Regions from separate parts of the Pantoea sp. SYBGC1 genome, predicted to be linked through region 1. Evidence: predicted binding sites of a transcription regulator. Region 1 holds the regulator's gene; each other region holds the start of a gene.
The links. Region 1 encodes PurR, which represses purine synthesis genes. Its sites were predicted from a motif close to CANGCAAACGTTTGCNTG; they were not measured.
Positions count from the first base shown of each region.

Region 2: a site for PurR is predicted at 3,780-3,797, ahead of purM (phosphoribosylformylglycinamidine cyclo-ligase). Genes of this name have one in related genera too.
Region 3: a site for PurR is predicted at 3,525-3,542, ahead of AC2CF9_RS15600 (nucleobase:cation symporter-2 family protein). Genes of this name have one in related genera too.
Region 4: a site for PurR is predicted at 4,818-4,835, ahead of serA (phosphoglycerate dehydrogenase). Genes of this name have one in related genera too.

Region 1 covers NZ_JBXUNM010000001.1:342,208-349,870, forward strand. Annotated here, with positions in the region: gene punC (purine nucleoside transporter PunC) at 220-1,413, opposite strand; gene punR (DNA-binding transcriptional activator PunR) at 1,522-2,433, shown strand; gene purR (HTH-type transcriptional repressor PurR) at 2,430-3,455, opposite strand; gene AC2CF9_RS01670 (C40 family peptidase) at 3,753-4,541, opposite strand; gene AC2CF9_RS01675 (Grx4 family monothiol glutaredoxin) at 4,894-5,226, shown strand; gene rnt (ribonuclease T) at 5,265-5,948, opposite strand; gene gloA (lactoylglutathione lyase) at 6,057-6,464, opposite strand; gene nemA (alkene reductase) at 6,561-7,658, opposite strand.
Region 2 covers NZ_JBXUNM010000008.1:125,010-132,672, reverse strand. Annotated here, with positions in the region: gene bepA (beta-barrel assembly-enhancing protease) at 1-662, shown strand, start outside; gene hda (DnaA inactivator Hda) at 665-1,366, opposite strand; gene uraA (uracil permease) at 1,460-2,743, opposite strand; gene upp (uracil phosphoribosyltransferase) at 2,992-3,618, opposite strand; gene purM (phosphoribosylformylglycinamidine cyclo-ligase) at 3,859-4,899, shown strand; gene purN (phosphoribosylglycinamide formyltransferase) at 4,896-5,531, shown strand; gene pstB (phosphate ABC transporter ATP-binding protein PstB) at 5,872-6,639, opposite strand; gene pstA (phosphate ABC transporter permease PstA) at 6,652-7,663, opposite strand, start outside.
Region 3 covers NZ_JBXUNM010000011.1:18,782-26,444, reverse strand. Annotated here, with positions in the region: gene spoT (bifunctional GTP diphosphokinase/guanosine-3',5'-bis pyrophosphate 3'-pyrophosphohydrolase) at 1-685, shown strand, start outside; gene trmH (tRNA (guanosine(18)-2'-O)-methyltransferase TrmH) at 689-1,384, shown strand; gene recG (ATP-dependent DNA helicase RecG) at 1,381-3,459, shown strand; gene AC2CF9_RS15600 (nucleobase:cation symporter-2 family protein) at 3,593-4,981, shown strand; gene AC2CF9_RS15595 (AsmA family protein) at 5,104-6,783, shown strand; gene fabY (fatty acid biosynthesis protein FabY) at 6,832-7,663, opposite strand, start outside.
Region 4 covers NZ_JBXUNM010000013.1:25,496-33,158, forward strand. Annotated here, with positions in the region: gene ubiH (2-octaprenyl-6-methoxyphenyl hydroxylase) at 1-67, opposite strand, end outside; gene pepP (Xaa-Pro aminopeptidase) at 64-1,386, opposite strand; gene AC2CF9_RS16800 (YecA/YgfB family protein) at 1,438-2,019, opposite strand; gene zapA (cell division protein ZapA) at 2,189-2,518, shown strand; RNA gene ssrS (6S RNA) at 2,558-2,741, shown strand; gene AC2CF9_RS16815 (5-formyltetrahydrofolate cyclo-ligase) at 2,876-3,478, shown strand; gene serA (phosphoglycerate dehydrogenase) at 3,500-4,738, opposite strand; gene rpiA (ribose-5-phosphate isomerase RpiA) at 5,017-5,676, opposite strand; gene AC2CF9_RS16830 (LysR family transcriptional regulator ArgP) at 5,859-6,764, shown strand; gene AC2CF9_RS16835 (oxidative stress defense protein) at 6,804-7,538, opposite strand.

The DNA of each region.
Region 1 (7,663 bases):
GGTCTGTGAAAGAACGCAGGGTGGTGCCGTGCGCAGCTAAACCACATTAACAGAGGTATGAATAGTCCGGACTCACGCAATGCGCAGCGGCCTGGCCGCACGCAGAGGCTGTCCCGGTAAGACCGGGAGCGCTGTTCTTGTTATGAATATCAGAAGAGACAGCGACCTGCCGCGGGACGGCGGGCAGATCGCTCTCTGGCAAAATAGCACCAGACCGGCTTATGCGTTGTCTTCGCAGGGATGGGCGATATCGGCTGATTTTGCTGTTGCGCGCTGCCAGGCGAAGCCCATCCAGGCGAGCACCACCGTACTTACCATTACCAGCGTAGTGTGATAAAGCGCCTGCTGCAAACCAGCCGAGACAATCAGGCTGGCAAGGAAGCATAAGCCAAGCTGCAGCAGATTCTGTAAACCGGCTGCTTTACCGCTGGCGTGCGGGAACGGCGCCAGCGCGCTGGCAACCACAATCGGGTAGATAGCGCCGTTTGCCAGCGCCATCCCGCAAAAAGGCAGCAGCAGGGCAAAGAGCGACGGCGCGGGAAGCAGCGCAACGGCAAAGAGGCTCAGAATGCTCAGGCTGTAAATCAGCAGCAGCCACGGCAGCAGCTGCGCGCCCTGAAAGCGATTAAGCAGCGCACGACAGCCAAAACCGCCAATCAGGAAAGCCATCGTCTGCGGCACATAGCTGAGCCCGATATCGGCCGGGGTTAAGCCTGCGGCCGCCAGAATAAAGGGGGAGCCCGTCAGCCAGGCAAAGAAGCTGGCAGAGCAGGCGGAGTAAATCAGCACATTGCCACTGTAGGCGCGGGTAGCGAGCAGCGTCAGCCAGCCAGGCTGATCGCCGCGCGCCGCCTGAGAGATACGCGGCGAACGAAGTCTGAGGGTACCTGCCAGCAGCACCAGCGTAATCAGCGTCAGCACCAGGAAAATAGTGCGCCAGTGAAAATGACTCATCAGCCAGGCACCCAGCAGCGGAGCCAGAGCAGGAGAGAGCGCCACCAGCGGCATAATAGTGGCAAACACTTTATTGGCCTGCGCTTTAGGGTAGCGATCGATAACCAGCGCCTGCCAGCTCACGGCGGCGGCACAGACGCCCACAGCCTGAATAAAGCGCAGTGCCAGCATCAGCCAGACGTTGTCGGCCCACAGCATGGCCAGACAGCTCAGGGCAAATATTGAGAGGCCCGCCAGTAAAACCGGTTTGCGGCCAATTCGGTCAGAGAGGAGTCCCCAGCCCACCTGCGCACAGGCAAAGCCCGCCAGAAACAGGCTCAGGCTGGCGCTGATAACACCCGGAGCGGTGGCAAAATCACGCTGCATATCGCTGAATGCGGGCAGATACATATCCGTGGCGAGAAAGCCGAGCATGCTCAGCAGCGCCAGATAGGGCAGAAATCCTTTAGATGACATCACTATTTTTCTCATTCGGCAGGGAAACGCGGAGGAGTGTAAAAGGGTGCAGTCAGCTTTGTGAAACGCTAATATTTGCAGAGTGCTGTTAAATTTTTTGAAGGCAAAAATATGTGGTCTGAATATGCGCTTGAGGTGGCGGACGCCGTCGCCCGCACCGGCAGTTTCAGCGCGGCAGCGCAGGAGCTGCACCGCGTGCCTTCTGCTATCAGCTATACCATCAGGCAGCTGGAGAGCTGGCTGGCCGTGGAGCTGTTTGAACGCCAGCATCGGGAAGTGGTTCTGACGCCAGCCGGCGAGCATTTTGTGCGTGAAGGCCGCTCTGTTATCAAAAAAATGCTGGCGACGCGACGGCAGTGTCAGCAGCTGGCCAACGGCTGGCGCGGCCAGCTCACTATTGCCGTTGATTGTATCGTCAAGCCGCAGCGCACGCGCCAGCTGGTGAAAGATTTCTATCGCCACTTTCCCGATATGGAGCTGATCATCAGCTATGAAGTGTTTAACGGCGTATGGGATGCGCTGGCTGATGGCCGGGTTGACGTAGCCATTGGTGCCACGCAGGCGATCCCGGTTGGCGGACGCTTTGCTTTTCAGGATATGGGCGCCCTTAACTGGCGCTGCGTGGTCAGTCCGGATCACCCACTGGCGCAGAGCGCGCATCCTGACGAAGAGGCGCTGCGCGCCTGGCCGTCGCTGGTGCTGGAAGATACGTCGCGCGCGCTACCGCGCCGTATGACGTGGACGCTGGATAATCAGCGCCGGCTGGTGGTGCCGGAGTGGGAAACCGGAATCGACTGCCTGCAGGCTGGCCTGTGCGTAGGGATGATCCCGGGACACCTGGCGCGGCCGCTACTGGATAGCGGCGCGCTGGTGGAGCTGATATTGCCGCAGCCTTTTCCGGAGAGTCCCTGCTGCGTCAGCTGGGCCGGGCAGCGGGCGTCGCCGGCGCTGGCCTGGCTGCTGGAATACCTGGGAGATGCTGAGACGCTAAATCATGAGTGGCTCAGCGAGCGCCGCGCTTAGCGGCGATAGTCGCGAAACGGACCATCCCCGACCGAGCGACGCTCAATCAGGCTGGGCTGAACTTCAATCGTTTGCGGCTCTTCGCGTTTACTGGTAATGCGGTCCAGCAGCATCTCCAGCGCTTTTTCACCCAGCTGAGCTTTGGGCTGATGCACTGTCGTCAGCGCCGGCGTAAAGTAGCGGGCGTTGCGCACATTGTCATAGCCGATCACCGAAATATCCTGCGGAACGCGCAGGCCCATCTCATCGGCGGCGCAGATCGCGCCCATTGCCATGATGTCGCCGCCGCAGAACACAGCGGTAGGACGCTGCTTCTGGCTCAGGATCTGCTGCATCGCCTGATAACCCGACTCAGGTTCAAAATCGCCCTGCACGATCCACTCCGCACGCACCGCGATCCCCGCCTCTTGCATCGCCTGCAGGAAGCCGGCGTGCCGTCCGCCGCCGGTATTGCGCTCCAGCTGGCCCGGGATAGCGCCAATATCGCGATGACCGCGCTCGATCAGGTAACGACCGGCCAGGTAGCCGCCCTGAAAGGCATTATCCTGCACGGTATCGGTAAAATCACCGCGGGAAGCGCCCCAGTCCATGACCACCATCGGAATATTGCGATTCTCTTCCAGCATCTGAAGCAGATCGTCCGGATACTCAGAGCACATCACCAGCAGGCCATCTACCCGCTTTTGCGCCATCATCGACAGATAGGCGCGCTGCTTTTGCAGGTCATTGTGCGCGTTGCCCAGAATCAGCGTGTAGCCCTGAGCGAAGCAGTGATTTTCAATTGCTTCGATGATTTCAGCAAAGTAGGGGGCTTCACTGGACGTTGCCAGCAACCCCAGTGTTTTAGTGTGATTAACCTTCAGGCTGCGCGCCACGGCGCTGGGAGAATAGTGCAGCGCTTTAATCGCCTCCCACACGGCATTACGCGTCTCTTCAGCGACAAAGCGCGTTTTATTGATGACGTGCGAAACCGTGGTCGTTGATACGCCAGCGCGTTTTGCCACATCTTTAATTGTTGCCATGAAAATGGACCTCTTAAACCTATCGCAACTTTATGATAAGTATAGTGTTAAACGTTTGCGTCTGCGCAGGGTTTTCTGCCTCATTCCAGCGTAAAAATGGCTGATTCAGGGCGAGTAATTAACCGCAACAGATAATGACAGCAGCGTGCGCAAAAGGTGTTGCGCAACGAAAGGCGGCGATTCTAGCAAGGCAAGGGGCATAAAACGAGATTTTTACCTGCGGTCAGATGAAAATATTTAGAGTCCGACAACTGGCGTGTAGTCAGGCCGGGACGCGCGCGGCATGTTGCGCAACTGCTAACGAATGGTTTTAGGCGTCATCATGCGGCGTGCGCCAACATAGTGCTTCTGCCAGTAATCTTCACCCAGCGCGCTGATCTGGATATCTTTGCCGGTACGCGGCGACTGAATAAATTTGCCGTTACCCAGATAAACGCCAACATGATCGGCTGTGCCGCGATTATTGATGCGGAAAAACACCAGATCGCCTTTCTCCAGCATTTCGCGCTTGATGGGAGCGGCATCGCGCAGATGATACATTTCATTGGCCGTGCGCGGCAGCTTGAAACGGACCAGATCTTTATAGGCGTACCAGACCAGGCCACTGCAGTCGAATCCGGTAAGCGGAGAGGTGCCACCCCACTGATAAGGTTTGCCCAGCTGGCCCATAAGTTTAGTCATGGCGGTTTCACGCGCCTTCTGATAGCGCAGGCGGTGGGATTTGCTGAGCCTGATACCGGTCAGCGCATCATTACTCTCTTCCGCTGCCGCTGTTTTCCGGCTGGTACGCTGATGACCATATTTTTTGCTGGCAGAGAGGGCGGGCGCTTTTTTACGGGCGGTACGGGAAGTCACAGGCGGTTCTGCGTGCAGGCTTTTTTTCGATTTAACTTTTTGTACGGGCGTGACGCGTGTTTTTTTAGCCGAGGTTTTAACCGGACGTCGTTTGCGGCGTTCATCGTCGCGCGCACTCTTTTTCTCCGCTTTCTGCAGGCTGGCGTTAACCGGCTTGTGCGGTGAAGCAGCGGCCACGTTAAAAAACAGCTGAGCAAAAGCCAGTATGAAAAGCGTAATCAGTAAACGCATAGTCCGGTTACAGGTTCGGCAGGCTGCAGAAGCAGACCGCGGCAATATTAGAAAATTCTGATCAGCGATCAGCGCCGGATTGATTCTAATCCACTTTTTTTACAAAAGGTAAGGTCTTTTTTATTAAATCCATCAACACAAGGGCTGTGCAGCAAAAATGAGCGGTTTCAGGCGGTTAACGCAGCATATTTATTGCTAATCGTGTATTAATACACACTTCGTCATACGCCCGTGGCGGCAAACTTAACAAACATGGCGATTCATGCCGCAACGAGGCAAATTCCCGATTTCAGTCGCGGGATGAAGTCGCTACAATAAACAAACACGAAGTGAAGAATTAAGGAAGGCAAAAATGAGTACTGTTGAAAAAATTCAGCGCCAGATCGCAGAAAACCCGATCCTGCTGTATATGAAAGGATCGCCAAAACTGCCAAGCTGCGGCTTCTCAGCTCAGGCTGTTCAGGCGCTCTCTGCCTGTGGCGAACGCTTCGCGTATGTCGATATCCTGCAGAATCCTGATATCCGTGCTGAACTGCCAAAATACGCTAACTGGCCAACCTTCCCGCAGCTGTGGGTGGATGGTGAGCTGGTCGGCGGCTGCGATATCATCGTTGAAATGTTCCAGCGCGGTGAACTTCAGCCGCTGATCAAAGAAACCGCTGAGAAGCACAAAGAAGCGGAATAAATCAAAAGGCCGGCGCAGCGCCGGCCTTTTTTATTCTCTTACTCTGCCGCGCTTTCGCCTGCGGCTTCGCTCTCTGCTTCAGCGTCATTCAGCGCCAGCGGCCAGCCACCTAAACGCTTCCAGCGGTTTACCAGCTCGCAAAACAGCATTGCCGTCTGCTCTGTATCATAGAGCGCCGAGTGCGCCTGCGTGCTGTCAAAATCGATACCTGCCGCCTTGCACGCTTTCGCCAGCACCGTCTGTCCCAGTACCAGCCCGCTCAGCGCTGCCGTATCAAAGGTGGCAAACGGATGGAAGGGGTTGCGCTTCAGGCTGGCACGCTCAGCCGCCGCCGTGACAAAGCTGTGATCAAAGTTGGCATTATGCGCCACGATAATCGCCCGGTTGCAGCCGCTCTCTTTGAGCCCTTTGCGCACCTGTTTAAAGATGGCGTGCAGCGCTTCATATTCGCTCACTGCGCCGCGCAGCGGGTTTGCAGGATCGATACCGGTAAACGCCAGCGCTTCAGGATGAAGAAGGGCACCTGCAAAGGGTTCGATGTGGAAATGCAGGGTTTCGTCACGCTGCAGCCAGCCATCCTCATCCATTTTCAGGGTCGTGGCGGCAATCTCCAGCAGTGCATCAGTCTGCGCATTAAAACCGGCGGTTTCAACATCAATAACTACCGGATAAAAGCCGCGAAAGCGTTGGTTAAGGGCGTTCTGGGCGTTCGATTCAGACATCAGGATCTCATAGCAGTGAAAAGGGCAGCGCGCATTATGGCAAAAAAGGCGGGAGGGTGCAGCAGATGAGAAAAACCAGCCCGCAAATTTGCGGGCTGGCGTCAGGCATCAGTTACCAAGACCATTGCCGGCATGCTTGTTTTCAATCAGCTCAATTTTATAGCCATCGGGATCTTCAACAAACGCAATAATCGTGCTGCCACCTTTAACCGGGCCCGCCTCACGGGTGACGTTGCCGCCCGCGCTGCGGATGCGCTCGCAGGTGGCGGCGACATCGTCCACGCCCAGCGCGATGTGACCATAGGCGTTACCGAGGTCATATTTTTCCGTACCCCAGTTATAGGTCAGCTCAATGACCGCACCTTCGCTCTCTTCGGTGTAGCCAACAAATGCCAGAGTATATTTATATTCTGCATTTTCACTCTGACGCAGCACGCGCATACCCAGTACGCGGGTATAGAAGTCAATTGAGCGTTGCAGATCGCCAACGCGTAACATGGTGTGAAGTAAACGCATAACATCCTCTTTTTTAACATGGTCAGATTTTGACGCAGAAACAGTACAAGTATAGCGGGTGACGGGGCTGCCGCATCGTTATGCGGCAGCTGCCGGTTACAGCGTCGGGTAGTCGATGTAACCTTCCGCACCGCCGCCGTAGAAACTCTCCGGGCGCTGCGGGTTAAGCGGAGCATCCTGCTGCAGGCGGGCAACCAGGTCCGGGTTGGCAATAAAGTCGCGGCCAAACGCCACGGCATCAATCAGGCCGCGCGCGATCAAATCATCCGCTTTTTCCACGCTGTAGGCACCGGCACCGATGATCACACCGGGGAAAGCCGCGCGGACTTTTTCGCGGAACGCATCAGTGTAAGGTTTGCCACCCGCCCAGTCTGGCTCAGAAAGGTGCAGATAGGCCAGGCCGCGTTTGCCCAGTTCACTGATATACCAGAGCGCAGCTTCCTCTTCATCCGGGCCATTTTCCAGGTTCTGGAACGCCCCGACAGGTGAAACGCGGATCCCGACGCGATCGGCAGACCAGTTGGCGATCGCGGCATCCACCACTTCCAGCGCAAAGCGGCCGCGCTTTTCAATCGAGCCGCCATACTCATCGTCCCGCTTGTTTGAGTCAGGCGACAGGAACTGGTGCATCAGATAGCCGTGCGCTGAGTGCAGCTCAAGCAGGTCAAAGCCAGCCTCGCGGGCATTGGCTGCAGCCTGGCCGAAATCCTGCACAATCTGTTTAATTTCATCGACGGTCAGTTCGCGCGGCACGGAGGTCTCTTCGCGATACACGCTGCCGTCAGCGGCGCGCAGCGAGGTACGGGTACCGGCTGGCAGGGCAGACGGCGCAACCGGTGCATTGCCCTCGGGCTGCACGCTGTAATGCGAAATGCGGCCGGTATGCCACAGCTGAACCGCAACGTGGCCCTGAGCAGCGTGAATACCTTCGTTGATCATCTTCCAGGCATCAATCTGCTGCTGCGTATGCAGGCCCGGTGCGCCCGCATAGCCTTTAGCCTGAAAAGAGACCTGCGTCGCTTCAGTAATGATCAGGCCCGCTCCGGCACGCTGCTGGTAGTACTCAGCCATCATCGGCGTGGGAACATCACCCGGCTCAATGCTGCGCAGCCGCGTCAGCGGTGCCATAAATACGCGGTTAGGAACGGTAACTGCACCCACTTTCAGCGGGGAAAATAGCTGTTTGCTCGCCATAGTAA
Region 2 (7,663 bases), on a different contig from region 1:
TACAGTCGTCGCAGGATTTCTATATGGCGAAGGTGCGCGTGCTTGGCATGTATCCTACCGGCCGCAATCAGCTCACCGACGATCTGCTGAATGAGTATGCGAAAGGCAATCTGCGTGAACAGCAGGCCGCGCAGTATGGCAAAGCGGTGCAGTTTCTGCAGGCCAAAGATTTTGCGAATGCTAAACGTACGCTGGCGCCGCTGCTGGCGAAGCAGCCTGACAACGTCTGGTTCCTTGATCTGATGACCGATATCGAGCTGGGGCTCAACCAGCCGCAACAGGCGATCGCCATGCTGAGCAGCGCCCGCGGCGGCGGCACTAATCCGGTGCTGCAGCTCAACCTGGCTAACGCTTATGTCGAAGCGAAACAGCCCGCCAGCGCCAGCCGCATCCTCAACCGCTATACCTTTGCCCATCCGGACGATCTTAACGCCTGGGATCTGCTGGCGCAGGCGTCGGCGGCACAGGGATTACGCGATGAAGAGCTGTCAGCGCGGGCGGAGAGCCTGGCGCTCAGCGGCCAGCTCGATCAGGCTATTACCGCGCTGGGCAGCGCCAGCGCACAGGTGCCGCTTGGCAGCCTGAAGCAGGCGCGTTATGACGCGCGTATCGATCAGCTGCGTGAGCTGCAGCGGCGTTTCCGGCAGTATCAGAAAGGGTAACGTCAGAGTCCGAGCGTCTCTTTAACAAACGGGATCGTCAGTTTGCGCTGGGCACTGATAGAGGCGCGATCGAGACGATCCAGCGTTTCAAACAGCGTGCGCATTTCACGATCGAGACGCTTCAGCAGAAAACGCCCGACATCTTCCGGCAGCTCAAAACCGCGCAGCCCGGCACGCAGTTGCAGCGCCTGTAATTTATCCTCATCTGAGAGCGGCTGCAGACGATAGATTTGTCCCCAGTCGAGACGAGAGGCCAGATCGGGCAGGCCGAGACTGAGCTGGCGCGGCGGCCGATCGCCGGTGATCAGCAGGCGGGTTTTACCGGTTTCAAGAATGCGGTTATAGAGGTCAAATATCGCCATCTCCCACTCCGCTTCCCCGGCGATACACTCAATATTGTCGATGCAGACCAGCGCCAGATTCTCCATGCCTTCCAGCACCTCCGGCACAAACCAGGTCCGTTTATCCAGCGGCACATAGCCTACCGCTTCATCGCGGGCAGACATTTCAGCGCACGCCGCGTGCAGCAGGTGACTGCGTCCACCACCTTCGCGCGACCAGAAGTAGAGATAGCTGCCGTGTTGCTGCGCCAGTGCGCCGCGCAGTGCGGCAAGCAGCGACGGATTCTCCCCTGGCCAGAAGCTGGCAAAGGTTTCATCATCGGGTAAGTAGAGTGGCAGTGAGAGCTGTGCCGGCGTGTTCAGAAGTACCTCAGCAAGTGAGCGGGCAGAAAACGGCGCAAGTTTATCACGATCCTCTGCAGAGATGAACCGGGCGTCCCTGCCCGGCTGCCGCGCTTAGCGGTCCTGCTGCTCCTGCGCCTCCAGCACCACCTCTTCCGGACGTAAGATATTGATAACCCGGAAAATCAGCGCCAGCGCAACGCCGACCAGCGTGGCCAGCGCCATGCCTTTCAGCTCTGCCGCACCGATATGAACTTTGGCACCGCTCACGCCGATGATCAGGATCACCGAGGTCAGGATCAGGTTCTGCGCTTTGTTGTAGTCCACTTTTGATTCAATCAGCACGCGAATACCGGAAGCGCCGATCACGCCATACAGCAGCAGCGATACGCCACCCATCACCGGCACCGGAATCGCCTGAATCGCTGCCGCCAGCTTGCCCACGCAGGAGAGCAGAATGGCAAAAATCGCCGCCCCGCCAATAACCCAGGTGCTGTAAACGCGGGTGATCGCCATCACACCGATGTTTTCACCATAGGTAGTATTGGGCGTTGATCCAAAAAAGCCGGAGAACATGGTTGAGAGGCCGTTCGCGAACATGGAGCGGTGCAGCCCCGGATCGCGGATCAGATCTTTCTTCACAATATTTGCCGTCACGACCAGATGCCCGACGTGTTCGGCAATCACCACCAGCGCGGCAGGCAGAATGGTCAGCATGGCCGCCCACTCAAAGCGCGGCGTGTAGAAGGTTGGCAGCGCAAACCAGGGCGCGTTCTCCACGCTGCGCCAGTCAACAATGCCCAGCATTGATGAGAGCGCATAACCCACCAGCACACCAATCAGAATCGGGATGATGGCAAGAAAACCGCGAAACAGTACGGAGCCGAACACCGTGACCGCCAGCGTCACCATGGAGATCAGTACGGTGGTGCTGTCCGGTGCCGTACCTTCTGCCGGTAGCAGGCCCGCCATATTGGCCGCCACGCCTGCCAGCTCCAGCCCGATCACGGCGACAATAGCGCCCATCGCGGCGGGTGGAAACATCACATCCAGCCAGCCGGTGCCCGCTTTTTTCACAATCAGCGCCACAATGCAGAACAGCAGACCACACAGGATAAAGCCGCCCAGCGCCACTTCGTAACCCAGCGGCAGCAGCAGCAGTACCGGTGAAATAAAGGCGAAGCTGGAGCCGAGATAAGCAGGTATTTTACCTTTGCAGATAAACAGATAGAGCAGCGTACCTGCGCCGTTAAACAGCAGCACGGTCGCCGGGTTAATGTGAAACAGGATCGGCACCAGCACCGTGGCACCAAACATCGCAAACAGATGCTGCAGGCTGAGTGGAATGGTTTGCAGCAGCGGCGGGCGTTCGCTCACCCCAATGGCACGTCTCGTCATCGTATCCCCTTCCCTTCCTGTATGACAGGCGGTTAATTACTGTTTTTTTGTTAAAAAAAAGCCGACTCTCTGGTCGGCTGCTCAAATACTATTTTTTGAAAATGGTAATGCATATTCTGCCTGCAGCTGCAGGCCGGGCGTTGCTGGCGGCAATGGGTTCACGGCCAGCGCGAAGCCTGCCGGCGCAGGCAACGGTTTCGGGCACTGCCCGAAGGCAACGCGACCAGCAAAACAGCCCGGAGTAAACATTACTTCGTGCCGAAGATCTTATCGCCGGCATCGCCGAGACCCGGAATGATATAGCCTTTCTCATTCAGCCCCTGATCGACTGACGCGGTGTACAGCTCAACGTCCGGATGCGCTTTCTCCAGCGCGGCAATGCCTTCCGGTGCCGCCACCAGTACCAGCACCTTGATGCTGCTGCAGCCCGCTTTTTTCAGCAGGTCGATGGTGGCAATCATTGAGCCACCGGTCGCCAGCATCGGATCGACAACCAGCGCCATGCGCTCTTCGATGTTAGAGACCAGCTTCTGGAAATAGGGCACCGGCTCCAGCGTCTCTTCATCGCGGTAGACACCCACCACGCTGATACGCGCGCTCGGCACGTGCTCCAGTACCCCTTCCATCATGCCAAGACCGGCACGCAGAATAGGGACGACGGTAATTTTTTTACCTTTGATTTGATCAACATCAACCGGGCCGTTCCAGCCTTCAATCGTTACGCGTTCGGTTTCAAGATCGGCGGTGGCTTCATAGGTCAGCAGGCTGCCCACTTCCGAGGCCAGCTCGCGAAAGCGTTTGGTGCTGATATCATGCTCACGCATCAGGCCCAGTTTGTGTTTAACCAGCGGGTGTCTGACTTCCACGATTTTCATGATTGTTCTCCCGGAATTGAGTTGAGCTAAAAAAAAATCGCCGGATTATACCGCCTTTTTGCTTTTGCGCCACAGCGGATCGCGCAAGGGGATGGCTGCCTGTCCTGAGAATAGCGGAATCAAGAAAATCTGACACAACGAATATCGGGCGTGAGATCAGACTCGCAAACGTTTGCCTGCGCTGTTAGAATTGCCGCGCTTAATTTTTGCCACCAATCGCAATCGCGTGGGGATTCCGCAGTGACCGACAAAACCTCTCTCAGCTACAAAGACGCCGGTGTTGATATTGATGCTGGTAACGATCTGGTTGACCGTATTAAAGGCGTAGTAAAGAAAACCCGCCGCCCGGAAGTAATGGGTGGGCTGGGCGGCTTTGGCGCGCTGTGTGCGCTGCCGCAGAAATATCGCGAGCCGGTGCTGGTTTCGGGAACGGATGGCGTCGGTACCAAACTGCGCCTGGCGATGGATCTTAAGCGTCACGACAGCATCGGCATCGATCTGGTTGCGATGTGTGTGAACGACCTGGTGGTACAGGGCGCCGAGCCGCTGTTCTTCCTCGACTACTACGCTACCGGCAAACTGGACGTTGATACCGCCTCTGCGGTGATCACCGGCATTGCCGAAGGCTGCCTGCAGTCAGGCTGTGCGCTGGTAGGGGGAGAGACGGCGGAAATGCCGGGCATGTATCACGGCGAAGATTACGATGTCGCCGGCTTCTGCGTCGGCGTGGTGGAGAAATCGGAGATCATCGACGGCAGTAAAGTTCAGGATGGTGACGTTCTGATTGCCCTGGGGGCAAGCGGCCCGCACTCCAACGGCTATTCGCTGGTGCGCAAGATTCTGGAAGTCAGCGCCACCGATCCGGAACGCGAGCAGCTGGAAGGTAAGTCGCTGGCCGATCACCTGCTGGCCCCGACCCGCATCTATGTAAAAAATATTCTGAGCCTGATTGAGCAGGTTGATGTGCACGCCATTGCCCATCTTACCGGCGGCGGCTTCTGGGAAAACATTCCGCGCGTGCTGCCTGACAATACGCAGGCGGTACTGGATGAGCAGAGCTGGCAGTGGCCGGCGGTGTTCAGCTGGCTGCAGCAGGCGGGTAACGTCAGCCGCCATGAGATGTATCGCACCTTTAACTGCGGCGTCGGCATGGTGATTGCCCTCAGCCCGGCTGAAGCAGACAAAGCGGTCCAGCTGATGCAGGATGCCGGTGAGCAGGCGTGGAAAATCGGTGTTATTAAAGCGTCTGATTCCGCAGAGCGTGTGGTTATCAATTCATGAAAAAACTGGTTGTACTGATCTCCGGCAACGGCAGCAATCTTCAGTCCATCCTTGACGCCTGCGCCAGCGGGCGGATCAACGGCAGCGTTGCTGCCGTTTTCAGTAATAAAGAGAGCGCTTATGGCCTGACGCGCGCGCAGCAGGCGAGCGTGCCGGGCCTGGCGTTGTCGCCCCGCGACTTTCCCGATCGCGAAGCTTTTGATCGCCAGCTGATGCAGGAGATAGATGCCTTTGAGCCCGATCTGGTAGTGCTGGCAGGGTATATGCGCATTCTCAGCAGCGCCTTTGTTGCGCACTATCACGATCGCCTGCTGAACATCCACCCTTCCCTGCTGCCAAAATATCCTGGCCTGCATACCCATCGCCAGGCGCTGGAGAACGGCGATAAAGAGCACGGCACGTCGGTGCATTTTGTCACCGATGAGCTGGATGGCGGTCCGGTCGTTCTTCAGGCGCGGGTACCGATTTTTTCCGGTGATGATGAAGCAGAGATAACGGCACGCGTGCAGCATCAGGAGCATGCCATCTATCCGCTGGCCATTAGCTGGTTCACCGATGGCCGGCTGGTGATGCGCGACGGAAAAGCATGGCTGGATGGTCAGCCTCTGCCCGCACAAGGGTACGCCCCGTAAGGGGTGCCTGAGGCGCATAAATGCGCCCGTTCGATAGCCCGCAACCCGGGGCGCATGAATGCGCCCCGGGGTTAATTCGCGTACAAAACGTGATGACGCCCGTTCGATATCCCGCAAGCCGGGGCGCATGAATGCGCCCCCTACATTTATCCCCCTCCCCCCGTAGGGGGCGCATTGATGCGCCCCTGGGTGAATTTACGTACGAAATGTGATGACGCCCGTACGATATCCCGCGGCCCGGGGCGCATGAATGCGCCCCCTACATTTATCCCCATCCCCCCGTAGGGGGCGCATTCATGCGCCCCTGGGTTAGAACGCGATGACGCCCCGGTAACCGGCGTTAACCAAACCGGCCGGTAATGTACTCTTCGGTGCGGCGTACACCGGGTGCGGTGAAAATCCGATCGGTTTCGCCGAACTCAATCAGCTGTCCCTGATGCATAAACGCGGTGTAATCCGACACGCGGGCCGCCTGCTGCATATTATGCGTCACCAGCACCAGCGTGAAATGCGCTTTCAGCGTGGTCATCAGCTCCTCAATGACCAGCGTTGAGATAGGGTCGAGCGCGGAGGTGGGCTCATCCAGCAGCAGCACCTCCGGCTCAATGGCAATTGCCCGGGCGATCACCAGCCGCTGCTGCTGACCGCTGGAGAGCGTCAGCGCGTTCTGCGACAGATGATCTTTCACCTCTCCCCAGAGCGCCGCCGCGCGCAGTGCGCGTTCGCACGCTTCATTTAAAACCCGGCGGTCGCGCACCCCCTGCAGACGCAGGCCATACACCACATTCTCATAGATCGATTTGGGAAACGGATTAGGGCGCTGGAACACCATGCCGATGCGCCGCCGCAGGGCAGGCAGATCCTGCCCTGCCTGCATTACCGGCAGCCGATCAAGCAGGATTTCGCCTTCGGTTCGGCAGCCGCTAATCATATCGTTCATACGGTTAAAACAGCGCAGCAGCGTGGATTTTCCGCAGCCGGATGGTCCAATCAGCGCCGTAATGCGGTTTTTCGGGATCTGCAGATCGATAGCGTTCAGCGCCTGGCGCTCGCCGTACCAGAGCGATAGCTTGTTTACGCTTAGCGCAATGTTTTCAGTGGACGTCATATTTCAACCTTGTTAGTGCGTCATCAGCCGGTAGCGTTCGCGCAGCCGGTGGCGCAGCACCATCGCCAGCAGATTCAGCGACAGAATAATCATGACCAGCAGCAGCGCAGTGGCATAAACCAGCGGCCTGTCGGCGTCGATGTTCGGGCTCTGAAAGGCCAGATCGTAAATCTGAAAGCCGAGGTGCATAAATTTGCGGTCAAGATGCAGATAAGGGAATACGGCGTCTACCGGCAGCTCCGGCACCATTTTGACCACGCCGACCAGCATCAGCGGCGCCGTCTCTCCCGCTGCGCGCGCCACCGCCAGAATCAGTCCGGTGAGCATCGCCGGCACCGCCAGCGGCAGTACCACCCGCCACAGCGTTTCCGCCTGCGTTGCTCCCAGCGCCAGCGATCCCTGACGCAGCGTATCGGGTATCCGTGACAACCCCTCTTCTGTCGCCACAATCACTACCGGCAGCGTCAGCAGTGCCAGCGTCAGCGACGCCCACAGCAGGCCCGGCGTACCAAAGGTCGGGTTCGGCAGCGCCCGGGAAAAGAAGAGCTGATCGAGCGTGCCGCCGATCAGCCAGACAAAAAAACCGAGACCAAATACGCCATAAACAATAGAGGGGACGCCCGCGAGATTTACCACGGCGATACGCACCAGCCGCGTCAGGGCGTGACGTCCGGCATACTCATGCAGCCAGACGGCAGCCACCACGCCGAGCGGCATAACGATGACCGACATCAGTACCACCATCAGCACCGTGCCAAAGATAGCCGGAAACGCGCCGCTCTCGCTGCCGCCAGCCGCCGGTGAGTCGCTGACAAACTGCCATACCTGCCGCAAAAAGTGCTGCGTTTTTTGCGGCAGGCTCATGTGATTGGGATACCAGGCCGCAACAATCTGCGCCAGCGGGATAGTATGTTCTGCACCCTGTGCGTCGCGCAGGATCAGCGTATCGCGCTGGCTCGCCTGCTGCAGATGCGCCAGCTGCTGAGCCAGCGCGCTGAAGCGACGATGCAGCGCCGCGCTGTTA
Region 3 (7,663 bases), on a different contig from region 1:
AAACCTCAAGCGTGAAGATTCCGTTAACCTCGGGCGTCGTCTGCTGAGCCATGCGCTGGGCGGCAGTAAAAAGCTGGCTGAGATACCGGCAGAAAACGTGCAGCTGGAGCTGGAGCGTATGAAGCTCGCCAGCATGGACGATCTGCTGGCTGAAATTGGTCTGGGCAACGCCATGAGCGTGGTCGTGGCGAAAAACCTGCTGCAGTCCGCTGCGGATGCGGCGCAGAGCAGCAAGCGCAGCAAAAAACTGCCGATCAAAGGCGCGGATGGCGTACTGATCACTTTCGCCAAGTGCTGCCGTCCTATTCCCGGCGACCCGATTGTCGCACACGTCAGCCCTGGTAAGGGTCTGGTCGTGCACCATGAATCGTGCCGTAATATCCGTGGCTACCAGAAAGAGCCCGAGAAGTTTATGGCGGTAGAGTGGGATAAGGTAACCGATCAGGAATTCGTGGCGGAGATTAAGGTGGATATGTTTAACCACCAGGGTGCGCTGGCGAACCTGACCGCCGCCATTAACACGGCGGGATCGAATATTCAGAGCCTGAATACCGAAGAGCGCGATGGCCGCGTCTACAGCGCCTTTATCCGTCTGACTGCTAACGACCGCGTCCATCTGGCAAACATCATGCGCAAAATTCGCGTGATGCCAGATGTGATTAAAGTCCACCGTAACCGTAATTAATGCATGAATGCTCAACGTTTTGCCCGAATTCAGGAAATGCTGGCGCTGCGTCAGCACGATCTCACCGTCTGCATGGAGCAGGTGCACAAGCCGCACAATGTCTCTGCGGTGATCCGCACGGCAGACGCAGTGGGCATTCATGAGGTTCACGCCGTCTGGCCCAGCGTGCGGATGCGCACGATGGTTTCGGCCTCCGCAGGCAGCAACAGCTGGGTAAAAGTTAAAACCCATACGCATATTACGGAAGCGGTACGCCATCTGAAAGATCGCGGCATGCAGGTGCTCGCCACCCACCTTTCAGACAAGGCGGTCGACTTTCGCGCTATCGATTACACCCGCCCGACCTGCATTCTGATGGGTCAGGAAAAAACCGGCATCACCGCCGACGCGCTGGCGCTGGCTGACCAGGATATTATTATTCCGATGGTAGGTATGGTGCAGTCGCTAAATGTCTCTGTGGCCTCGGCGCTGATTCTGTATGAAGCGCAGCGCCAGCGACAGAATGCCGGCATGTATCAGCGTAAGCACAGCCTGCTGGATGAAGAAGAGCAGCAGCGTCTGCTGTTTGAAGGCGGCTATCCGGTTCTCGCCCGCGTGGCGAAGCAGAAAGGCCTGCCCTATCCGCAGATCAACATGCAGGGCGGTATCGATGCTGATGCCAGCTGGTGGTCCGCCATGCAAGCCACGGGTCGGAAATGAAAGGCCGGCTGCTGGATGCCATACCGCTCAGTACCCTGACCGGCGTCGGCGCCAGCCAGGCCGCTAAGCTGGCCAGACTCGGCCTGTTTACTATCCAGGATCTGCTGCTGCATCTGCCCCTGCGCTACGAAGATCGCACCCAGCTCTACAAAATTAACGATCTGCTGCCTGGTATCTGGGCCACCATCGAAGGCGAGGTGCTGAACAGCGAAGTCACCTTTGGTCGCCGCCGCATGCTGGTATGCCAGATTGGCGACGGCAGCGGGATTGCCACTCTGCGCTTTTTTAACTTTACCGCCGGCATGAAAAACAGCCTGGCGCCCGGCCGCCGCGTCACCGCTTATGGTGAAATCAAGCGCGGACAGCGCGGCGCCGAAATTATCCATCCTGAATACCGCGTTCAGGGTGAGCAGGGCGGCGTTGAGCTGCAGGAAACCCTGACGCCGGTCTATCCCACCACGGAAGGAATACGTCAGGCCACGCTGCGCAATCTTACCGACCAGGCGCTGACTCTCCTGGAGAGCTGTGCCATCGCTGAGCTGCTGCCGTCAGAGCTGAGCGGCGGGCTGATCAGCCTGCCTGATGCGCTGCGCACGCTGCACCGGCCGCCGCCCGATCTCCGGCTCAGCGAGCTGGAAACCGGCCGCCATCCGGCACAGAAACGATTAATTCTTGAAGAGCTGCTGGCGCATAATCTCAGCATGCTGGCCGTGCGCGCGGGCGCACAGCGTCATCATGCGCTGCCGCTGCCACCCTGCCATACGCTGGTGGACAAGCTGCTGGCCGCGCTGCCTTTCTCTCCGACCGGCGCACAGCAGCGCGTGGTAAAGGAGATTGAGCGCGATCTGGCTAATGACTATCCGATGCTGCGCCTGGTACAGGGCGATGTTGGCTCCGGTAAAACGCTGGTGGCGGCTCTGGCAGCGCTTAACGTCATTGCCCACGGCAAACAGGTGGCGCTGATGGCACCGACTGAACTGCTGGCCGAGCAGCACGCTGCAAATTTCCGTCAGTGGTTTGCGCCGCTCGGCATCGAGATTGGCTGGCTCGCCGGCAAGCAGAAAGGCAAAGCGCGCGAAGCGCAGCAGGCGGCGATCGCCAGCGGTCAGGTGGCGATGGTGGTGGGCACGCACGCGCTGTTTCAGGAGCAGGTGAAGTTTAGCGGCATGGCGCTGGTGATTATTGATGAGCAGCACCGCTTTGGTGTGCATCAGCGGCTGGCGCTGTGGGAAAAAGGCGAAGAGCAGGGTTTTCATCCGCATCAGCTCATTATGACCGCGACACCCATTCCGCGCACACTGGCGATGACCGCCTACGCCGATCTCGACACCTCGACTATTGATGAGCTGCCGCCGGGCCGCACGCCGGTCACAACGGTTGCCATTCCGGACACGCGCCGCAGCGAGATTATTGAACGCGTAAAAAGCGCCTGTCTGGAGGGACGTCAGGCCTACTGGGTCTGCACCCTGATTGATGAATCGGACGTGCTGGAAGCGCAGGCCGCGGAAGCGACCTGGCAGGAGCTGAGCGTGGCACTACCCGATCTGCGTACCGGCCTGGTGCACGGTCGTATGAAGCCTGCTGAGAAGCAGGCGGTAATGGCCGCGTTCAAAGCGAACGAGATCCAGCTGCTTATCGCCACTACCGTTATTGAGGTGGGCGTGGATGTCCCTAACGCCAGCCTGATGATCATCGAAAACCCGGAACGGCTTGGCCTGGCACAGCTGCATCAGCTGCGCGGGCGCGTCGGACGCGGCGCTGTCGCCTCACACTGCGTGCTGCTTTATAAAGCCCCGCTGAGCAAAACGGCTCAGCGTCGCCTGCAGGTACTGCGCGACAGCAACGACGGCTTTGTGATTGCGCAGCACGATCTGGAAATTCGCGGTCCCGGCGAGCTGCTGGGCACGCGGCAGACCGGCAACGCTGAATTCAGGGTCGCTGACCTGCTGCGCGATCAGGCCATGATCCCCGAAGTGCAGCACGTAGCGCGTCATATCCATCAATATTACCCCGAACAGGCACAGGCGCTGATTGAGCGCTGGCTGCCGGAAACTGAACGCTACAGCCACGCCTAGAGGCCGGTTCCAGGCGCGCCCTGCTCGCCCGCTGAAAAATTGTCCAGCCGGTCATCAGCCGCAGCGATGCAAACGATTGCTTTCAGCGGGCAACCGTTTAAAATCGCCACTTTGCTGTTACTGAGAGCCTGTCATGTCTGTTAATCGTGCCGAACCCCTTTCGCCCGCCAGTGCGTCTGCCACGACAAAAAGCGAACTGATTTATCGTCTTGAGGATCGCCCGCCGCTGCCGCAGACGCTATTTGCCGCCTGTCAGCACCTGCTGGCGATGTTTGTCGCCGTGATCACCCCGGCGCTGCTGATCTGCCAGGCGCTGGGGCTGCCGGCACAGGATACGCAGCACATCATCAGTATGTCGCTGTTTGCCTCCGGCGTGGCGTCGCTGCTGCAGATTAAAACCTGGGGACCGGTGGGCTCAGGGCTGCTGTCGATTCAGGGCACCAGCTTTAACTTTGTCACGCCGCTGATTATGGGCGGTATGGCGCTGAAGAATGGTGGCGCGGATGTGCCCACCATGATGGCAGCGCTGTTTGGCACGCTGATGGTCGCCTCCTGTACCGAAATGCTGCTGTCGCGCGTGCTGCATCTTGCACGCCGGATTATTACGCCGCTGGTGTCGGGCATCGTGGTGATGATTATCGGTCTCTCGCTGATTCAGGTCGGGCTGACCTCAATTGGCGGCGGCTTTGCTGCTATGAACGATCACAGCTTTGGCGCGCCTGAAAATCTGCTGCTGGCAGGTGCCGTGCTGCTGGTGATTATTCTGCTTAACCGTCAGCGCAATCCCTATCTGCGTGTGGCATCGCTGGTGATCGCGATGGCGGTGGGTTATGCACTGGCGTGGGGACTGGATATGCTGCCGGAGAGCGCGGCACCGGTAGAGCAGCCGCTGCTGGCTGTGCCTTCACCGCTCTATTACGGGCTGGGTTTTGACTGGAATCTGCTGATCCCGCTGATGCTGGTCTTTATGGTTACTTCGCTGGAGACCATCGGTGATATCACCGCCACCTCTGACGTTTCAGAACAGCCGGTCAGCGGCCCGCTCTATATGAAGCGTCTGAAAGGAGGCGTGCTGGCAAACGGCCTGAACTCCTGCGTCTCTGCCCTGTTTAACACCTTTCCCAACTCCTGTTTTGGTCAGAACAACGGTGTGATCCAGCTGACCGGCGTGGCCAGCCGCTATGTAGGCTTTGTGGTGGCGCTGATGCTGGTGGTTCTCGGGCTGTTTCCGGCGGTCAGCGGCTTTGTTCAGCATATTCCGGAACCGGTGCTGGGCGGTGCCACTATCGTAATGTTCGGCACCATCGCCGCTTCCGGCGTGCGCATTGTCTCCCGCGAGCCGCTTAATCGCCGCGCTATCATGATTATTGCGCTATCGCTGGCGGTCGGACTCGGTGTCTCTCAGCAGCCGCTGATCCTGCAGTTTGCGCCAGAATGGCTGAAAACGCTGCTCTCTTCCGGTATTGCTGCCGGCGGTATTACCGCGATCGTGCTTAATCTTATTTTCCCGCAGGAAAAATAGCGCAGCAGGCAGGCGTCCGCCTGCCTGCTATTTATCCGCATTTTTCGCCAGACGGTTGAGCTGTAACAGTAATTCAGGCATAACAACCACTGACCGGACAACGATCGCGATGGATGAATGCAATGAAATTCCTGGGCAAGTTTTTCCTTACTCTATTACTGCTGATTCTGCTGCTGCTGGTGATCGGTTATGTACTGGTGCAGACACAGTGGGGCGCCGGCTGGTTTAGCCGCTGGGTAAGTGATAAAACTGCGTGGCATCTCTCCGTCAGTAAAATTGAGCACAACTTCTCTTCCCCTTCACATATCGTGCTGGATAATTTCAGTTTTGGTCACGATGGCCAGCCTGCGGTTGTCGTGGCTAAACGCATCGATCTTGGCCTGGCGATGGTGCAGTTCAGCGACTGGCTTCATTTTGACAGTATTGAAATTCATGAAGGGGAGATCAATCTCGCCAATCAGACGCCATCCACCATGCTACCCGTTCAGGCCAACCGCCTGCAGCTGCGAAATGTGCGTCTCGAAAGCCCGCGCACGACGCTGCCGCTCTCTGCCCGCGGCGTCAATGGCGGTATCGTTCCATGGAAGCCTGTGCCTGCCGATATGCTGGGCAGTGACGCGCAGTTTCAGATAAGCGCTGCGCAGCTGACGCTGAACGGTCTGGCTGGTGATAACGTCCTGCTGCAGGGCAACGTGGCGCATCGCCGTCTGCAGCTGACCACGATAGGTGCGGATATCGCCCGGGGATCGGTAACTGGTCGGGCGGAGCGTGACGACCAGGGCAACTGGAGCATTGATCAGCTGCGCCTGAATGATGTCCGTCTGCAGACCAGCCAGTCGCTGCATGATTTCCTGCGCCCGCTGCTGACCGCTCCTGCGGTCACGATTAACCGTCTGGATGTCACCGACGCCCGGCTGCAGGGACCGGACTGGGCGGTCACCGATCTCGATCTTACGCTGCGGGACATTACCCTGCGTAACGGCGACTGGCAGAGTAACGAAGGCTACCTGGCGATGAATGCCGGCAACTTTATTAATGGCAGCCTGACGCTGGATGATCCTATCGTTAACGCAGAGTTCTCGCCTGAAGGCGTCAGACTTACGCAGTTCAGCTCCCGCTGGGTTAACGGTATCCTGCGCGCCAGCGGCAGCTGGACGCGCAGCAACCGGCAGCTGACGCTGGACGATCTGGCCGTGGCCGGACTGGAGTATACGCTGCCGCAGAACTGGCGCGAGCGCTGGCAGGCTACCCTGCCCGCCTGGCTTGACAGCGTGCTGGTGAAGCACGCCACCGCCAATCGTAACCTGATCATCGATATCAACCCGGCGTTTCCTTTCCAGATGACGGCGCTGGACGGCTCTGCGGACAATCTGCTGCTGGCGCGCGCACATCAGTGGGGGATCTGGTCGGGCAAAGCGAGTCTTAACGCGGCAGAAGCGACCTTTAACCGTACCGATCTGCGTCATCCCTCGATAGCGCTGACGGCAGATGAGCAGCAAATCCAGATAACAGAAATGAGCGCCTTTAACGGCAATGGACTGCTGGAGGCGACGGCAACGGTAGGCCAGAGCGCCGAACGTCCGCTGACGCTGAGCCTGAAGGGCCAGGCGGTGCCGGTCAACGTGCTGGAAAACTGGGGCTGGCCAGCGCTGACGCAGAGCGGCGACAGTAATCTGCAGCTGCAGCTTAAGGGGTCACTGCGCGCCGGTACACCACTGCGTCCGGGCATTACGGCAGACCTTTCCGTTACCACCGACGCCGGCTCGCTGCAGCAGAGCATGCGTAACGGGCAGACAGAGTAAGAACGGCAGGCCGATCGCGTTGTTACTGCGCGATCGGCTGCGCCAGCCTCAGTTTATCAGCGCGCCGGAGCCACCCGCTTCGAGCGGACCATGCTGGTCCGCAGGCAGCACGATATAGACACCCTCAAATACTGCACCCGGCTCCTCATTACCGTACAGCTCAACCTCCAGCTGCACGCGCGCCTTGCGCCCGCGTGCGAGGCGGTCGAGATCGCCGCTCAGCGAGCCGAGATCGGCGGTGGCGCCGGGCCGTCCGCTGATCGGTTTGCTGTAGCGGATATGCGCATCCGCCAGAATAATCGTCCCGCCCAGATGACGTTCGCGCAGCAGCAGCCAGATCAGCCCCCAGCCGGTCAGCGTGGCCAGTGAAAAGAGACTGCCGGCAAACAGCGTATGGTGCGGGTTTTGGTTGCCGGTTTCCGGCATGGTGGTAACAAATTTCTGCCCGGTATATTGCAGGATGCGCACGCCCATCTTCTCACTCAGCGGAATATGCTCATACCACGCCTGCTGGAGCTGGCCGCACCAGTCGGCGCGATGCAGAATATCATCCAGCGTCACCACCGGTTTGATCATCAGAAAATGGCGCACCGGCGTGGTCTGCGGCGCGGTGATTTCACCCTGGTTGATAAAACCCAGCTTGGCAAAAAACTCCACGGCGTCTTCGCGCGCGCTGCAGGTTACGCGCTTGGCACCTTCCTGTCGCGCGACGGACTCCAGCGTCATCGCCACCAGCGTCCCAAGCCCCTTGCCCTGCACCGACGGATGCACAGCCAGAAAGCGAATAGCGGCTTCATTCTCTGCATTAATATAGAGGCGGCCTGCGGCAACTGGCTTGCCCTGCTCATCCACCACCATCTGATGGTGCGCCAGCGCGTCC
Region 4 (7,663 bases), on a different contig from region 1:
TCAGATGCGATATCGCCAGCGCCAGCGTGGCGCCGGTCATGCCCCCGCCTGCAATCAGAATGGTCATACGCCGCGCGCCGCTGCCATCAGGGCTTCAATCGCATCCGGATCTTTCACCACGCTATCGGTAAGATTCTCATGGCCTGTCGCCGTGATCACAATATCATCCTCAATGCGCACGCCGATGCCGCGGTACTGCGGCGGCACGCTGGCATCAGGTGCAATATAGAGGCCCGGCTCTACCGTAAGCACCATGCCTGGCTCCAGCACGCGGTCGCGGCTCGGCGTACCGTAATCGCCGACGTCATGCACATCCAGGCCCAGCCAGTGGCCGAGGCCGTGCATAAAGAAAGGACGATGCGCCTGCGCTTCAAATAGTTCGTCGATATTGCCGTCAAGAATACCGAGATCAACGAGGCCGGTGATCATGATGTGCACAACTTCATCATTCACTTCATGAATGCTGACGCCGGGCCGGAACATCGACAGCGCTTTATGCAGCGAAGCCAGCACAATGTCGTAGATTTCCCGCTGCGGCGGCGTGAACCTGCCGTTTACCGGAAAGGTACGGGTAATATCACCCGCATAACCGTGAAACTCACAGCCGGCGTCGATTAGCACCAAATCGCCGTCGCGCATTGCGCTTTCATTTTCGGTGTAGTGCAAAATGCAGCCGTTTTCGCCACTTCCGACAATGGTGTTATAGGAGGGAAAGCGCGCGCCGTGGCGGGAGAATTCGTGGTGGATCTCCCCTTCAAGCTGATACTCATACATGCCGGGGCGGCACTGCTGCATGGCGCGGGTATGCGCCAGCGCGCTGATTTTTCCCGCCTGACGCAGGATCTCAATCTCTTCTGCGCTTTTAAACAGCCGCATCTCATGCACCCAGGGACGCCAGTCGGTCACGCTGGCGGGTGCGCTGAGATTCTGCCGGAAACCGCGACGTAATTTTTCCAGTGCGCTAAACAGCAGCTGGTCAGCGTAACCATATTCGCCCTGCGCGTGATACACCACGTCAAGGCCGTTCAGCAGCAAGTGCAGCTGTTCGCCAATATCATCCCACGGCAGTGCACGATCAACCCCCAGCTTCGCTGGCGCAGCCTCCTGCCCGAGGCGACGGCCAGACCACACCTCGGCAGTGAGATCGCGTATGCGGTTAAACAGCACGCTGTGATTATGATGTTCATCGCTTTTGATCAGCACCAGCAGCGCCTGCGGCTCGTTAAACCCGGTGAAATACCAGAAGTCACTGTTTTGCCGGTAGCTATATTCGGTGTCGTTGCTGCGCGTGACTTCAGGTGCTGCAAAAATCAGCGCCGCGCTGCCGGGGGCCATCTGCGTAATCAGCGCCTGACGACGCTGCCGGAACTGTTCCAGTGTGATCATAGTTGCACTCCCTGTTGATAACGGGCAGCAGCGCTGCCCGCAATGACGCGCTTAGTGTAGCGTAGGTTTCTGCACTTCCGGTGCGGTTGGCGTATGCGGGCGTGTGAAGGTGTCGTGGCACAGCAGCGCCGCGACGCGCACATACTCAATCACCTCTTCCAGCGACTGCTCCAGCTCTTCCTGATCTTCATCTTCTTCATAGCCAAGCTGAGCAATCGTACGCAGATCGTCAATCGCCTCGCCGGTTTCACCGGTGACTTTATCCAGTTTAGGCTGCGTGACGCCCAGGCCAAGCAGGAAATGATTGACCCAGCCCGCCAGCGCATCAGCCCGGTCAAACACGGTAATATCCTCTTCATCCGGCAGCATCAGCTGAAACAGAAAACCATCTTCTTCCAGGGTCGTGGTCAGGCTGTCATGCAGCGCCTGCAGCGGCTGTGCCAGGCTCTGCGAGAAAGCCATGCCTTCGTTGGCCAGATCGTGCACCAGCGTCTTCCAGCTGGCGTCCTGATTACCGCCACACAGGATGCCACACAGCAGTCCGTGCATTTCGGCAGGCGTCATGCCCACACCCTGCTGAGAGAGGGCTGCGGCCAGCGCGTTGTAAGTGGGTGTTGCGTTCTGTAAAGACATAAGCTTTGGTCGTCGTTGGCAGAATAAGTTCGTGATATGCTACCACCAGGTGCCTCAGGGTTTCCAGAAAAGGGGTTGTATCTTCTTACCCGCGTCTATATAGTTGCGCACCTTCCGGGCCAGTGGCGAGCCGGGTGGAGCGAACGAAGTAATCAGTCAGGATGGTGGCATGTCTGCACAACCGGTAGATATACAAATTTTTGGTCGTTCTTTGAGAGTAAATTGTCCGCCTGAACAGCAGGATGCGCTAAATCTTGCCGCAGAGGACCTCAATCAACGGTTGCAAGATTTAAAAGTTCGCACTAGAGTCACAAATACAGAGCAACTGGTGTTCATCGCCGCGTTAAATATCTGCCACGAGCTGGCGCAAGAGAAAGGTAAAACGCGTGACTATGCAGCAAACATGGAACAACGTATCCGCATGCTGCAGCAGACGATTGAACAGGCTTTAGTTGAGCAGGGTCGCATTACCGACCGCCAGGGCCCTAAATTCGAATAATACTTCATGGTTCTCATGCCAGAGCAACGATGAAGTCCTGTTTCTCTGAGATGTTTGCAAGCGGGCCAGTCCCCTGAGCCGATATTTCATACCAACAGAGTGTGACGCTCTGTAGCCTGTGAGCATGCTCGGTTCGTCCGAGAAGCCTGATGGTTGCGACGGCATACTCACCTTGAACCAAGGGTTCAAGGGTTACAGCCTGCGGCGGCATCTCGGAGATCTCTTTTCTGTTTTACCCGGCGTCATTTCAGGTAGTAGCGTCAGCTGCGACTGCGGCTACTGCCTGAAGCCAGTCCCCCTCCCCCTCTTTTGCATGTTATAGTCAGCGCAAGCTAATCCACTCGTCGGGGAGATCCTGTGTCAGCTATCGATTATTCCGAACGCCAGCTGCTGCGTCAGCATATCCGCCATCTGCGCCGGCATCTGACGCCTGAACAGCAGAGTGAAGCGGCCGAACAGCTGGCTGAGCACGCGATTAACCTGGCGCCTGTCTCAGCCGCGCAAAACATTGCGCTGTTTCTCTCCACCGACGGTGAAATCAATACCCGCCCGCTGATCGCCCGTCTCTGGCAGCAAAAAAAAGCGGTTTATCTGCCGGTACTGCATCCGTTTGCGCCAGGCAACCTGCTGTTTTTGCGTTACACCCCTGAGACACAGCTGGTCATGAATAAGCTGCGCATTCCGGAGCCGCCGCTGGATATTACGCAGATAGCGACGCTGGATCGGCTGGATGTCATGCTGGTTCCGCTGGTGGCGTTTGATGAGAGTGGACAACGGCTGGGGATGGGCGGCGGCTTTTACGATCGCACGCTGCAGAACTGGCAGCGCCACGGCTGTCTGCCGATTGGCATTGCCCACGACTGCCAGCGCGTTGAGGCGCTGCCGGCAGCCGCATGGGACATCCCGCTACCCGCCGTGCTGACGCCGGCAAAGCTGTGGCAGTGGGATGCTTCGTTCTGACGGGCATATGCCCGTCACCAGTCAGTAAAGCAGGCGGGCGCGCATGGTGCCCGGGATGGCGCGCATGAGCTGCAGCGCTTTATCCGCCACATCTTTTTCCGCATCGATATCAATTACCACGTAACCAAGCTGTGGCGAGGTCTGCAGGAACTGCGCCGCGATATTGATATTCTGCTCAGCGAAAATCTGGTTGATGGCAGTAAGAATGCCCGGACGGTTTTCGTGAATGTGCAGCAGACGGCTGGCGCTGGCACCGTGCATCGGCAGTGACACTTCCGGAAAATTAACCGCAGAGAGCGTCGAGCCGTTGTCGGAGTATTTTGCCAGCTTGCCCGAAACTTCCAGACCAATATTTTCCTGCGCTTCCTGCGTTGAACCGCCAATGTGCGGCGTCAGAATAACGTTATCAAACTCGCACAGCGGTGAATTAAACGGATCGCTGTTGGTTGCCGGTTCGGTCGGGAAGACGTCAATAGCTGCACCCGACAGATGTTTGCTGGAGAGCGCATGGCACAGCGCCGGAATATCGATAACGGTGCCGCGCGCGGCGTTAATCAGCAGCGCACCTGGCTTCATCAGCGCCAGCTCTTCTGCGCCAATCATGTTCTGGGTTGAAGCGGTCTCCGGCACATGCAGGCTGACCACATCACTCATATTGAGCAGATCCGACAGGTGGCGCACCTGCGTGGCATTCCCCAGCGGCAGCTTGTTTTCAATATCGTAAAAGAAAACGTGCATTCCCAAGCCTTCAGCCAGCACGCCGAGCTGCATGCCGATGTGACCATAACCAATGATACCCAGCTTTTTGCCGCGCGCTTCATAGGAGCCGGTTGCTACTTTGTTCCAGATACCGCGATGCGCTTTGGCGTTAGCTTCCGGAATGCCGCGCAGCATCAGCAGCATCTCGCCAATCACCAGCTCAGCAACGGAGCGGGTGTTAGAGAAAGGGGCGTTAAAGACCGGAATACCGCGCCGGGCAGCGGCGTTGAGATCGACCTGATTAGTGCCGATACAGAAGCAGCCTACCGCGACCAGTTTTTCTGCGGCGGCGAAGATCTCTTCCGTGAGCTGGGTGCGGGAGCGAATACCGATAAAGTGCGCATCACGGACAGAGGCTTTCAGCGACTCCGCATCCAGCGCCCCTTTGTGAAACTCAATGTTGGTATAGCCTGCCGCGCGCAGATTCTCCAGCGCGCTCTGATGCACGCCCTCCACCAGCAGAAATTTAATTTTGTCTTTATCCAGTGATACCTTTGCCATTTCCCGACCCTATTCAGAATTCAACGTGGAGTGCCATAAGATTACCTTCTGCCAAAATAACAAATTCTGGCAATGCGGCAATACAAACGATTGCGACCACGGCAGCACGCCCCGGCTTTCAGGCAGCACAAATCCATACAAAATCGCAGGAAGCCAGGAGCAGAAAGCAGGAATCGGCTCTCCATGCTCTGTTTGTGACATAAGTCACCAAATTCAGGCTGATAAAGAAAAGCAGAATTAGCCGGGGGAAAAACGGCGCGTCAGGCGCGCCGGAGAGATCATTTGAGAATGGTTTTGACGCCATCCGGTGTACCAATCAGCGCGACATCAGCGCCGCGCGTGGCAAACAGGCCGACCGTGACCACGCCCGCCAGCGCGTTGATGTTTTTTTCCATCGCGACAGGATCGAGGATCTGCAGATTGTGCACGTCGAGAATGATATTGCCATTATCGGTCACCACCTGCTGCCGATACTCCGGCTGGCCACCAAGCTTAACCAGCTCGCGCGCGACATAAGCACGCGCCATCGGGATCACCTCAACCGGAAGCGGGAAACGGCCAAGGATATCAACTTCTTTAGACGCATCCGCGATACAGATAAACTTCCGTGCGACCGCCGCCACAATTTTCTCGCGCGTCAGCGCCGCGCCACCGCCCTTGATCATCTGCATATGCGGATTGATCTCATCGGCACCATCGACATAGACCGCGATATCGTCCACGTCGTTAAGATCGAAAACCGGTATGCCCAGCGATTTCAGCTTCAGGGTGGAGGCTTCAGAGCTGGAGACCGCCCCCTCAATCTGGTGCTTCATGGTGGCCAGCGCGTCGATAAAATGCGCGGCCGTTGAGCCGGTGCCTACGCCAACAATGGTGCCTGGCTGCACATACTGCAGCGCCGCCCACCCTACCGCTTTTTTCAGTTCATCCTGGGTCATGGTATGTTTAAAACCTGTGCGACATCAAAGTGCGCGTAGTATAAAACAACGCGCTGTAAAAGTGCGCGGCTCACGCACCACCGATTTTTACCTTTGGAAGCCAGTCCGCAAAAATGCACCCGCCGCACAGCGCGGCCATTTTGTGGCATAGTACTTTCCACCCTGAACGAGAGAGAACAATAATGAAACGCCCGGATTACCGTACGCTTCAGGCGCTGGATGCAGTGATTCGCGAGCGCGGCTTTGAACGCGCCGCACAGAAGCTTTGTATTACCCAGTCAGCCGTATCGCAGCGTATCAAACAGCTGGAAAACCTGTTTGGGCAGCCGCTGCTGGTGCGCACCGTTCCGCCCCGCCCGACTGAGCAGGGGCAGAAGCTGCTGGCGCTACTGCACCAGGTTGAGCTGCTGGAAGAGGAGTGGCTGGGTGACGATCAGAGCGGAACCACGCCGCTGCTGCTCTCGCTGGCGGTGAACGCCGACAGTCTTGCTACCTGGCTGCTGCCGGCGCTGAAAGATGTGCTGGCGGACTCCCCGGTGCGGCTGAATCTGCAGGTAGAAGATGAAACGCGTACGCAGGAACGTCTGCGCCGCGGCGAAGTGGTGGGCGCCGTGAGTATCCAGCCGCAGCCGCTGCCGAGCTGCCTGGTCGATCAGCTGGGAGCGCTCGACTATCTGTTTTGCGCCTCACCCGATTTTGCCGCCCGCTATTTTCCCAACGGCGTGACGCGATCTGCTTTGCTGAAGGCGCCGGCGGTGGCGTTTGACCATCTGGATGATATGCATCAGGCGTTTTTGCAGCAGAATTTTGATCTGTCACCGGGCAGCGTACCCTGCCATATCGTTAACTCGTCAGAGGCGTTTGTGCAGCTGGCGCGGCAGGGATCGGTCTGCTGTATGATCCCGCATCTGCAGATTGAGCGCGAACTGGCGCAGGGTGAGCTGGTGGATCTGACGCCGGGACTCTATCAGCGCCGGATGCTCTACTGGCACCGCTTTGCGCCCGAGAGTCGCCTGATGCGCAGCGTCACCGACGCGCTGATTGCTCACGGGCATCGGGTGCTGCGTCAGGATGAGGTCACGGTCTGAGCATAGCGCAGCGGCAGATGCCGCTGCGGCTGTCAGCTATCAGGGCGTCGCGGCGTTCGGTTTGATTTCAAACACCACATCGACCTGATCGTCAAAGTGAATACTCTGCTGTTCGTACGTCTGCTGCGCGGTGGTATCCGCTGGCGCGGCAGCAGCTTTATACATGCGCGCCATCGGCATCGGCTGATAGTTGGCTACGTGATAGCGAACGCTGTAGACCGGGCCCAGCTTCGCGTTAAAGCCTTCTGCCAGCGCGCTGGCCTGCTGCGTCGCGTTAGCAATCGCGGCTTTACGCGCCTGCTCTTTATAGCTTTCTGCGTCTGCCACACCCAGCTCAACGGTGCGGATTTCGTTCAGGCCCGACTTCAGTGCGCCATCCAGCAGATCGTTCAGCTTGTCCAGCTGACGCAGCGTCACTTCCACCTGGCGTACCGCGCGGTAGCCTTTCAGTACCGACTTACCCTCTTTGGTGTAGTCATATTCTGGCTGGGTGCTCAGGTTAGCCGCATCGATATCTTTCTTTTCGATACCGCTCTTTTGCAGAAAATCAAAATATTGCGCCACGCGCGCGTCAGCCTGTTTTTTAGCATCGGCAGCTTCTTTGGAGGCGACGCTGACCATAATTGAGAGCGTCGCCATATCGGGACGCGCATCAACGCTCGCCTGGCCGGAAGTGACCACGTGCGGTCCCTCAGGCACTTCTCCGGCCTGTACTATGCCCGACAGTGCGCCAGTGCTCATTGCGGCGACCAGCGCCAGTGCTTTCAGTTTCACAAACTCCTCCTTGGAAATCGGGTTACCGGCTGCCACTATGGCGAAACCGCTATCGCTTTACTATGCGTGATGCTCTGAGTTTACGCAGACAGAAAAGTTCGTTCGCGCTGCGTTTTAACCTGCTG